3 regions of the Streptomyces sp. P9-2B-2 genome follow, and region 3 is predicted to be linked to each of the others. Evidence: riboswitches for the same ligand, from Rfam matches in the RefSeq annotation. Region 3 holds a riboswitch; each other region holds the start of a gene.
What was found. Region 3 has a riboswitch for cyclic di-AMP ahead of QT196_RS16085 (transglycosylase family protein). Riboswitches for the same ligand answer to the same signal wherever they lie in the genome.

Region 1: linked by a shared signal. The riboswitch ahead of QT196_RS36505 (C40 family peptidase) and the one ahead of QT196_RS16085 (transglycosylase family protein) in region 3 are both predicted to bind cyclic di-AMP.
Region 2: linked by a shared signal. The riboswitch ahead of QT196_RS18530 (M23 family metallopeptidase) and the one ahead of QT196_RS16085 (transglycosylase family protein) in region 3 are both predicted to bind cyclic di-AMP.

What each region holds. Positions count from the first base shown of each region.
Region 1 covers NZ_CP129126.1:8,303,484-8,307,220, forward strand. The annotation lists gene QT196_RS36490 (ATP-binding protein) at 1-429, shown strand; gene QT196_RS36495 (LysR family transcriptional regulator) at 460-1,377, opposite strand; gene QT196_RS36500 (LysE family transporter) at 1,449-2,099, shown strand; gene QT196_RS36505 (C40 family peptidase) at 2,254-2,727, opposite strand; cyclic di-AMP (ydaO/yuaA leader) riboswitch at 2,732-2,930, opposite strand; gene QT196_RS36510 (hypothetical protein) at 3,207-3,515, opposite strand; gene QT196_RS36515 (ATP-dependent Clp protease proteolytic subunit) at 3,522-3,737, opposite strand, start outside.
Region 2 covers NZ_CP129126.1:4,252,151-4,255,887, reverse strand. The annotation lists gene QT196_RS18540 (PP2C family protein-serine/threonine phosphatase) at 1-324, shown strand, start outside; gene QT196_RS18535 (DUF2332 domain-containing protein) at 341-1,477, opposite strand; cyclic di-AMP (ydaO/yuaA leader) riboswitch at 1,762-1,916, shown strand; gene QT196_RS18530 (M23 family metallopeptidase) at 1,928-3,037, shown strand; gene QT196_RS18525 (aldo/keto reductase) at 3,150-3,737, shown strand, end outside.
Region 3 covers NZ_CP129126.1:3,710,897-3,714,633, reverse strand. The annotation lists gene QT196_RS16095 (cytochrome P450) at 1-582, shown strand, start outside; gene QT196_RS16090 (transglycosylase family protein) at 838-1,914, shown strand; cyclic di-AMP (ydaO/yuaA leader) riboswitch at 2,166-2,335, shown strand; gene QT196_RS16085 (transglycosylase family protein) at 2,343-2,996, shown strand; gene eno (phosphopyruvate hydratase) at 3,347-3,737, shown strand, end outside.

The DNA.
Region 1 (3,737 bases), 4.6 Mb from region 3:
ATGGCAGACCACCAAGCATCCTCACTGACTCTGCCGAGCGTCCCCGCCTCGGTCCGCACCGCCCGCAGCCACGCCCTCGCCGTGCTCGCCGAATGGGGCCTGCCCGTCGACTCCGCGCTCGCCGACTCCCTCCGGCTGATCGTCTCGGAACTCGCGACCAATGCCGTCGTGCACACCTTCGGCCGGTCGCCGGACTTCACCGTCGAGCTGCGGCTGGAGCGCGACGAGCAGCTGCGGGTCGGCATCACCGACAGCCATCCCCGCCGCCCGCGCCGACTGCCCGCCGCCGTCCAGCAGGACAACGGCCGGGGCCTGGTCATCATCCGCTGCCTCGCCGCGGAAGCCGGCGGCCGGCTCACGGTCGTCCCCACCGCGTCCGGCGGGAAGACCGTCTGGATCACCCTGCCGTGGCAGAACCCCGTCCGCTGACGACCTCTGCCGCACCCGGCGGGCCTCCGGCTACGGCGCGGGGGCGTGGCGGGTGAAGGCCCCGCGCAGCAGGGCGCGCAAGGTGTCCGCGGCCGGGGCGCCGCCGTCGGGGCGGTAGGCCACCGAGATGCGGCGGAGCAGCTCCGGCGGGTCCAGCCGGCGGACCCCCAGCGGGGTCACGGAGCCCTCCGCCATCATCTCCGGGACCACCGCCACCCCGAGCCCCGCGCTCACCAGCGCACACACCACCGCATAGCTCGGCGACTCACAGCGCACCGCCACACTCGCCCCGGCGGCCGCCAGCACCGCCTCCACGGCACGCCGGTTCGGATTGGCCGGTGCCATGCTGACCAGCGGCTGACCGGCCAGCTCGGCGAGCGGCAGACGTCCGGGGCCCGCCGAGAGGGCATGGCCCGGCGCGGTGACCAGCACCAGTTCCTCGGTCAGCAGCGGTTCGAGCCGCACCCCCTCCGGCCGTGGCATCGCCTCGCCCGGCACATACTCGTGCGTCAGCGCCAGATCGACCTCGCCCAGCGCCACCGCCGCGGTGGCCTGCGGAGGTACGTACTCCGTGACGCTCAGCTCCACATCGGGGTGCGCGCGCCGGAACGCGCTGAGCGCGGGCGGCAGCAGATGCGTCCCGGCGGTCATGAACGTGCCGACCCGCAGCCGGCCGCCGGACAGCCCCGTCAGCCGGGACAGCTCGTGCCGCGCCTGATCCAGCTCGTCGAGCACCCGCCGGGCCCGTACGAGCAGCAGCTCACCGGCCGCCGTCAGCCGTGCCCCGCGGTGGTGGCGCACCAGCAGCGCCGTCCCCGCCTCCCGCTCCAGCTTGGCGAGCTGCTGGGAGAGCGCGGGCGCGGTGTAGCCCAGCCGGTCGGCGGCTCTGCTGATCGAACCGGCCTCCGCCACCGCCACCAGAGCGGCCAGTCGCGTGGGGTCGTACATAAGAACCTCTTTAGGCTCCCCAAGAACATTGCCACTCCCCATTAAAGGCTCTGACCAGCGAAACTGCTCCCATGGACGGACAGCTGATCGCCTTCACCGGAGTAGCCGCCGGCATGGTCGCCATGCCGGGCGCGGACTTCGCGGTCGTGGTGCGCCACGCGCTCGACTCGCGCCGGGCGGGGGTGGCGGCCGCCGTCGGAGTGGCGGGCGGGCTGCTGGTGCACACCGCACTGGCGGTCGCCGGACTCGCGGCCGTGCTGGTCGCCGTGCCCGCACTCTTCGGCGCCGTCCAACTCCTCGGCGGTATCTATCTGTTGTACCTCGGAGTCGGTGCGCTGGTCGCGGCCGTCCGCCGCAGGGGAACGCCCGACGACGCCGCGACCGCCCCGGCCGACAGCCCGGTGGCCCGCCCGGGCACCACGGGGCGGAGCCTGCGCCAGGGCTTCCTGACCAACGCCCTCAACCCCAAGGCCCCGGTCCTCTTCCTCAGCCTGCTCCCGCAGTTCGTCCCGGCCGGCGAACCCGCCCTGCCCCGTACGCTCCTGCTCGCGACGATGGTCGTCGCCATGGCCCTGGTGTGGTTCCCCGCCGTCGCACTGCTCGTCGACCACCTGGGCGACTGGCTGCGCCGCCCCCGGGTCACCCGCGCCCTGGAAGCCGTCACCGGAGCGCTGCTCACCACGCTGGGCGGCATCCTGCTCGTCGAGGTCGTACTGGCCTGAAGGACGGGCAGCGGTTCGGCCACCGTCACCGAGCCGTCCGCGGGCGGGAAGCTTCCGCGCGCCGCGGACGTCAGCAGTGTGCTCAGCGGTGAGGTCAACCGGCCAAGTGGGCCAATCCCACTGACAATTGATCACACGTGAGACGAAATGCCGGTCAGCCCACACGTCCATAGGACACCGCGCCGCTCCAGATCCGCTCCAGCCGCACCACGCTCCCGGCCTTGGGCGCATGCCACATCCGGCCCCGGCCCGCGTAGATGCCGACGTGGTAAATGCCGCGTGCGGAACGGAAGAAGACCAGGTCACCGCGTCTGCGCACGGAGGCCGGGATATGCCGGGTGCGGACGTACTGGGCGGCGGCGGTACGGGGCAGGGCCCGCCCGGCGCGCTTGAACGAGTACAGCGTCAGGCCCGAACAGTCGAAGCGGTACGGCCCTTGGGCGCCGTATTGGTAGGGCGCGCCGCTCTTGGAGGCCGCGATGCGCAGCGCGTAGGCGGACACCGTCGCGGCTTCGGCGTTCCCGGTCTCTCCCGGGGCGACGGTTGTCCCGCCCAGGGTGACCAGCGTCAGAGCGGTGACGGTGCCGGCGCGCGCCAGCAGATTCGGCGTATGCATGCGCACAGTCATGCGCAAACCCTTCGTCAGCCGCCTGCGAAGGAAGACCTGTCGGGTTCGGGCAGGCGAAGATGCCCGGCCGTGCGTACGGCTTCACCCCAAGGAGCCCTCGGCCCTGAGGCCGGGACCCCGTCCTGCTCGGGTCCTCCGCTCCCGCCGATCCACAACGTCGACCGGACATCCGGTACGGCGGCGGGATTAGGCGCCCGTCCGGACCGCCCCGTCGCTGTGGCGGGGGCTTGCCGTCGAAGGGATCGTCACGCACCCGCCACCGGAATTCCGAGCTGAAAATGCCGTATGTGACATGCGTCACACTTCGCCTGAATGGTTACTTTTGTTCTCGCAAGTGCCGAGACGCGGAGCGTCACACCCTCTGGACCAGCGGCGAAACATCAATGGTCCAGGGAATTGCGTCTCCCCGCGCAATTCGACGCCTCCTCACATCGGGCCCGGACGCTACGCCGTATGCGCAGCTCCGTGTGCGTGTCGCGTCAACTCTCCGTGGCCGGCGGCATCGTCACGAGCCCGGCCCGGCGCTCGCCCTCCAATACCCGGAGCGCGCGGGCCAGGGTCTCGCGGTGCAGCTCGCTCTCGCCCCGGTCGTGCATCAGCGTCAGCGCGTCCCGCAGCCCGGCGGCCTTGCCGACCAGTGCCTGGGCGGCCCGCAGTCCGGAGTAGGTGTCGCCGCCCCGGGCCGGGTTGATCTTGCCCAGCAGGTCGAGCACCTCCAGATAGCGGTCGATCAGGTCGCCCTCGGCCCGTGTCAGGGCGGGCAGTGGCGGAAGTTCCGGCAGCAGCATCCGGGCTCACCGATCGCCGGGTTGGGGGGTGGACTGCTTGCGCTGACGGGTGAGTGCGTCGATCAGGCCGTACTCCCGGGCGGCTTCGGCGTCGAAGATCTTGTCGCGCTCGATATCGGCGGCGATCCGTTCCCGGGGCTGTCCGGTGTGCTCGGCCAGCATCCGCTCCAGCATGTCGCGGGTGCGCAGCAACTCCTCGGCCTCGATCTGGAGATCGGTGGC
Region 2 (3,737 bases), 540 kb from region 3:
ACCCCGGACGGCGGGCTGCGCGAACTGCTCCCCGAGGCGCCGGCGCCGCCCCTCGGGCTGGGCGAGATGGCGAGCCGGCCGGACCGGCCGGACGAGTCGTTCTTCCCGGCCGGGGCCCTGCTGCTCTTCTTCACCGACGGGGTGACCGGGGCCCGGGACCTGCTCGGCCGCTACTACAACCCGTCGGGCAAACTGCGCGGCTGCCGCTTCCCCGGCCCGGACGTCCTCGTGGACACCCTCGTCGAGGATGTGGCACGGCATACGGGCGGTGCGCCGGCCGACGACATGGCGCTGCTGGCGGTGCAGCGGCCCATGGGGGCGTAGGGGGCCCCGAGCCCGCTCAGCGCCGCAGGCTGTCCCTCGCGCCGGAGAGGCTGTGCAGGCTCTGCCCGTGGGGGCCGGTGAGTGCGACCGGGCGGCCGTCGAGTGCGAGGGTCAGATGCAGGGTGTCGTCCGGGCGGGGCGCGTGGGGTGCGGAGTCGGTGATCCACGGCAGCACGGAGTGGTGCTCGTGGGAGATCCAGTGGCCGCCGCCGGGCCGCCCGTCGAGCAGCGACCGTACGAGGCGCACGAACTCCTCGCGGCGGGCGGGCGGGAGATAAGGCAGCACGGCGCTGTGGAAGATGACCAGCGTCGCCTCGGGCGGTGCCTCGGCGGCGAGCGCGGGCAGCTCGTCGATCAGGTCGCCGCGCACCATCCGCGGCCGCGGCGCCGTCCGTACCGCGTCGACGGCCGCGGACAGCCGGGCCGCGCGTTCCTCGTCGCCCGGCCATACGAGCGCCTGGAGCCAGCGCAGATCGTCCCGTTCGTCCACCGGGTCGAGCGGGTCCAGGTCGATGCCGGCCCGCCAGACGATCTGCGGCAGCCGTTCGGGCAGCTCGTCGGCCGCCCCTCCCGTACGGCAGGTCAACACCAGCGGGCTCTCCGGGGCCCCCAGCTCGGCCCGGAGGACGCCGCCCGCCCGGTGGCCCGCGCCGTCCTCGCCGTCGGCCTCGTACCGGTAGCGGTAGCGGCCGGGGTGCAGACACAGCCCCGCGGACGTGCCGGCCTCCAGCAGCGCCAGCGGCTGCGGCAGACGGGCGAGCAGCGGCAGCAGGGGGGCGCAGTGGGCCGGTTCATTGGTCTGGGCGGCGCGCTGCATGATCACCGCGCGCACCTCGTCCCAGTGCCGGATCGTCCACTCGCGCCAGCGCCCGTACGCGGCCGCACCGCGCGGGCCCATTTCGGCGTGCGGGCCGTCGAGGTAGCGGACGGCGGCGAGCAGGAGGTCCGGCTGCTGTTTGCTGCCGGCGGGCAGCGAGCCGGACAGCAGATCGCAGAACTCCGGGTCCTGGCTGATCCGCGCGCTCAGCTCCTCGTGTGCGTCCGACCGGCCGCGCGCCTCCCACCAGGAGAACTCCCGGTACCGCTCCGCCACTCCCCACGCGTTACCGGCAGCCCGTCCGGCGTTCCCGGTGTTCCCGACGTTGACGACCATGATCCGACGTTACTGCTCTCACCCTCCGTAACTGAGGGGCACCCCTGTGCATAACAACTGGCACACAATCCGCGGGAGATCGTTTAGAGGTGGCGGGCCGACTCGCCCGGATTGCTGCCCTGCTGGCCGAAAAGGCCGCGCGGCGGCTTGCGCGGAGCGCATACGGATTCGTGGGAACGCTTGGAATTCGGTCGCCGTCTCTATTACTGTCCGATAACGCAGCGCGGTCGTCCCAGCCGTCGCCCGAGGCGGCACCGCGCGCCGACGCCGAATCCCGCACGCGCTTTTCACGCACCCCCAAGCACTTCGAACTGCACCTAGGGAACCGGGGAACCACTTCCTTGGGGTGAATCGGACGCCCTCCGCCAGTGGGCGTCCGTAGGAGACCTTCCTGCTCCGAACCCGTCAGCTAACCCGGTAGGCGAGAAGGAAGGAAAGGAGTGCGCCCCCGTGGCGTCCAACAGGCCTACCCCCGTGGACCCGTCCGCCTACGAGCTCGATGACCGAGGTGCCTTCCCCGGCCCCGGTGTCGATGACGGCGACGGACCGTGGGAGGAATGGAATCCCACCGAGGAATCCACCCGTTCCGTTCGAGGCAAGCACCGCGTCGCCAAGCAGCGCGGCGGCGGATTCGCCCGCAGCGGCACCGTCCTGGGTGTCGGCGTCATCGCGGCGGTCGGCGCGAGCGGCATGGCCTCGGCCGAGGGCCGTCCGCCGGTGCCGATCTCGATGCCCGACGTCGGCGGCATGGCCGACGACCTCTCCGAGAAACTGCCGGATGCCAAGGAGCTTCCCGGCATCGGCGACCTGATATCCGACGACGGCTCCGCGGCCGCCGACGCCGCCTCGGCTCCCGCCGACGGCACGGCCACCGCCGCTTCCATGGGGACGGGCGCGGACACGGGGAACGCCGCGGGCGCCGGTGAGGCGCTGCGCAGCCGCATCCTCCAGCAGGCCGACGCGCAGCAGGGCACCGCCGAGCAGGAGGCCCGCGAGGCCGCCGAGAAGGCCGCTGTCCAGCAGGCCGCAGCGGAAGCCGCCGCCCACCAGAAGTCGGCCGAGAAGGCCGCAGCAGCCAAGAAGGCGGCCGAGATGGAGGCCAAGCGCAAGGCGGAGGAAGCGGCCCGACGGAAGGCCGAGGCCGAACGCCTCGCCAAACTGGCGAAGAGCTTCATCACCCCCGTGTCCTCCTACACGCTCACCGCCGGCTTCGGCCAGGCCGGCGACCGCTGGGCCGCCGACCACACCGGACAGGACTTCGCCGCGCCGACCGGCACCCCCATCAAGGCGGTGCACTCCGGCACCATCACCCAGGCCGGCTGGGCCGGCTCGTACGGCTACCGCATCGTCCTCACCCTCGACGACGGCACCGAACTCTGGTTCTGCCACCTCTCCTCGATGGTGAAGACCTCCGGCAAGGTCAGCACCGGCGACGTCATCGGCCGCGTCGGCGCCACCGGCAACGTCACCGGCCCCCACCTCCACCTGGAGGTACGCCCCGGCGCCGGCGACCCGATCGACCCGATGCCGTGGCTGCGCGATCATGGGCTCAATGTGTGACCGAGGGCCTCGAAGCCTGAACTGCACCCTCAACCCGTAAGGGCCCGAGGGGAGTTGTCGTTCGGGGGAAGAGGAAGGAATAACTCCTCTTCCCCCGGCGCTGCAACGACGTATGACCGCGACACACAGCACCCCAGGCGCCCGCAGCACCCGCAAGCCCCTCGGCTCGCTCTCCGTCTCCCCGCTGTCCCTCGGGGGCAATGTCTTCGGCTGGACGGCCGACGAAGCCACGTCCTTCGCCGTCCTCGACGCGTATGTGGCGGGCGGCGGCAATTTCGTCGACACCGCCGACGCCTACTCGCACTGGGTCCCCGGCAACAAGGGCGGCGAATCCGAGACCGTCATCGGCAACTGGCTGGCCTCCCGCGGCAACCGCTCCGAGGTCGTCATAGCCACCAAGGTCGGCGCCCTCCCCGGCTACAAGGGCCTGTCCCCCGCCACCATCAAGTCCGCGGTCGACGCCTCCCTGACCCGTCTGCGCACCGACTACATCGACCTCTATTACACCCACTACGACGACGAGTCGGTCGAGGTCCCGGAGTTCCTCACCGCCCTCGACGACCTCGTCCGGGCCGGCAAGGTCCGCGAGATCGCCGCCTCCAACATCTCGGCGCAGCGCCTGGAGGAGTCCCTGGCCTGCTCAGCCCGCGAGGGCCTGGCCCGCTATGTCGCCCTCCAGCCCCACTACAACCTGGTCTCC
Region 3 (3,737 bases):
GACCACGGGGAGCATCTGACCGAGAACGAGGCCGCAGCGATGGCCTTTATCCTGCTGTTCGCCGGTTTTGAGACCACCGTGAACTTGATCGGTAACGGCCTCTACGCGCTGCTGCGCCACCCCGCCCAGCGGGAGCTGCTCCAGAAGTCGATCGCGGCGGGCGACGCCGAGCTGCTCACCACCGGCATCGAGGAACTGCTCCGCTACGACGGCCCCGTGGAGCTGGCGACCTGGCGGTTCGCGACCGAGGAGCTGACGCTCGGCGGGCAGCGGATCGCGGAGGGGGACCCGGTCCTGGTGGTGCTGGCCGCCGCCGACCGCGACCCGGCGCGCTTCGAGGAGCCGGATGTGCTCGATCTGACCCGGCGTGACAACCAGCATCTGGGATACGGGCACGGCATCCACTACTGCCTGGGTGCGCCGCTCGCCCGGCTCGAAGGACAGACCGCGCTGGCGACCCTGCTGACCCGCCTCCCGGACATCCGGCTTGCGGCGGAACCGGACGATTTGCGCTGGCGCGGCGGGCTCATCATGCGCGGACTGCGTTCACTTCCGGTGGAGTTCACTCCGGATCGGCTCTGACCAGCGACAAGGCCATATGTGACGCAGAGTCAACTGCGTGACCTTTACGTGATCTCCGCTACACCGACTTGTGACTACCCGTGACCCCGGCTACCTTTCGACCCTACGATCGACAGGCTTCACTCGATCGGTCGAAGCGGCGATGTGGGGGACCGTTGTATACGGTGCCGCTCGCGTGCGTCGGCCGGCCGGAAGCCTCGTCGAGCAGCTCGAAGAGCTCGTCGACAACTCAACCGCCGCGCGAAAGGCATCCGCATGCGTTCCGGGAACGGCCGACATCGTCGCCCCCGTCAGGCACCGGCCATCTTTGTCACGGCGGGAGTGACCGGCGCCGGCTTCGCCCTCCCCCTCCTCGGGGCGAGCGGCGCACACGCCGCCGACACCGCGACCTGGGACAAGGTCGCCCAGTGCGAGAGTGCAGGCGTGTGGAGCGCCGCCTCGGGCAACGGCTACTACGGCGGCCTCCAGCTGACCCAGGAGATGTGGGACGACTACGGCGGCTCGGCCTACGCCTCGCGCCCCGACTACGCCAGTCGCTCCCAGCAGATCGCCGTGGCCGAGTCGATCCTCGACGACCGCGGGCCGGACGCCTGGCCGAGCTGCGCCGTGAACGCGGGGCTGACCGGCGACGGCAAGGCCCCGGAGGTCGACCCCGGCAGCACCAGCACCCCCGCGCCCGACCCGTCGGACTCGCAGGGCTCCCTCGACCCCTGGGACACCTCCGGTTCCCACGACCACGGGGACTCCGCCGGCAAGGACGACGCGCCGCGCGATGAGCAGGGCGACGAGCAGGACAGGCGGCCGTCCGACGCGACGCCCTCGCCCGACGCCTCGGACTCCGGCGAGCCCGGCGACGCGTCCACGAGCCCGGAGCCGTCCGACCCGGCCACGCCCGGCGACCGGGACGACGACCACGACCCGTCGCAGTCCGCCGACCCGTCCGACGACGCCCCGTCCGACGACGACGCGTCCGGCAGCCCCTCCACGGACCCGTCCGGGGACGGCAGCCGCACGGACAGCACCGGCACGCCCCGCGAGGTGCCCGCCAAGGGCAAGCACCGCGGTGAGGCGGGCGACGAGGGCGCCAAGGACGACGACGGCAGGTCCGGCGGCCGGCACGCCTCGCGCGGCGATGACGCGCACCGTACGGGCCCGGCGGCCGGCGGCGACTACACGGTGCGCCCGGGTGACAGCCTGTCAGCCATCGCCACGGCCCACCGGCTGCCCGGCGGCTGGGCCGCGCTCTACGACCGCAACGAGGGCGTCATCGGGTCCGACGCGGACCTGATCCAGCCCGGTCAGCAGCTCGATCTCGGGCGGAACGCAGGGTAGTTCGGCACCCTTCGCCCTCTTTTGGGAAAGTGAGACAAGGGTCTCGTTGACTCTCGTGGGGTCCGGTGTGCTCAACACCGGCATACCGGGCCCCACCTGCGGATACGTAATCAACCCGTGATCAAAAGCGGTCAACTTGGTTCAGATGGTGGGGTTTGAACCCCAGGGGTATTACTGCTTAACGTCAGGATCGCTCGCCAAAGCGAGCCCCTCGATCACGCGCCGAATCCTGCCGGTGGTCGAAGGCACTTGACGCGCAAGCGCCGAAGGCAGGAGCGGGGGACCCAAGGTAAGTGCCGGCCCCGCCCGTGAAAACGGGTCAACCGGCTTGGGGTGAAGCCAGGTGCGCTTGCGTACCGGGCCGGGCGACTCATCAGCCCGAACCCGACAGCTCACCTCGTAGGCGTCGGTGAGGAAACGAACGAACCATGCTGATCTTCAAGGGCAAGCACCGTCGTCCCTCCAAGGCCGTCCGCGTCGCCACCCTCGCCGGTGTGGCCAGTGCCGCCGTGGCCGTCCCGATGATGGGTGCCACCTCCGCCTCCGCCGCCTCCGTCGCCACCTGGGACAAGGTCGCCCAGTGCGAGTCCGGCGGCAACTGGTCGATCAACACCGGTAACGGCTACTTCGGTGGCCTCCAGTTCTCCAACTCCAGCTGGGCCGCCGCCGGTGGTACCAAGTACGCGCCGCGCGCCGACCTGGCCAGCAAGGCCCAGCAGATCTCCGCCGCCGAGAAGCTCCTCGCCATCCAGGGCCCGGGCGCCTGGTCCTGCGCCGGTGCGGGCAACCTGACCGCCGGTGGTCCGTCCCCCGACGTCGACACCTCCGCGCAGACCAAGTCCGCGCCGAAGCAGGAGTCGGCCAAGCCGGAGGTCAAGAAGGCCCCGTCCCAGGACCGTGCCTCGCGCTCCGCCGAGCGCAAGTCCACCGGCCACGGCAACTACACCGTCAAGGCGGGCGACACCCTCGCCAAGATCGCCAAGGCGCACGGCACCAACTGGAAGTCGGTCTACGAGGCCAACAAGTCGGTCATCGGCGGCAACCCGAACCTGATCATGCCGGGTCAGCAGCTCAACGTCTGAGCCGGAGCTCACCGGGGCTCCTGAGGGCCCGAGCGGCGGGCCCCCTTTCCCTCCGTGAGACCGCCCCGTCACGGCGCGCCCTTCCCCCCAGCGCGCCGTGGCGGGGCTTCTCCCGTTCCGGGCCGCACCGGGCCCGCACCCGGCGCGCGCCGCCCGGCGGCAGGCCGCTGACCGGCGCCGTTCCGCGACTTCTCCCGCTCGGCGAACAATGTGCCAAACGTCCCGCCCGCTGGGCCTTTGGGCAGGTTTTCGGGGGTGTTCCGTCCCACGGAGCGGGCCAAGGGCAGGCGGACGAGCCCGGGGCCGTTAGGCTCATGCGCAGAACGCCAGACACCCACGAAGGAGACAACGTGCCGTCGATCGACGTCGTCGTAGCCCGCGAAATTCTCGACTCGCGAGGTAATCCCACGGTCGAGGTCGAGGTCGGCCTCGACGACGGCAGCACCGGCCGTGCCGCCGTCCCGTCCGGCGCCTCCACCGGCGCCTTCGAGGCCATCGAGCTCCGCGACGGCGACCCGAACCGCTACCTCGGCAAGGGCGTCGAGAAGGCCGTCCTGGCCGTCATCGAGCAGATCGGCCCGGAGCTCGTCGGCTACGACGCGACCGAGCAGCGGCTGATCGACCAGGCGATGTTCGACCTGGACGCCACCGACAACAAGGGCTCGCTCGGCGCCAACGCCATCCTCGGCGTCTCCCTCGCCGTCGCGCACGCCGCCTCCGAGGCCAGCGACCTTCCGCTGT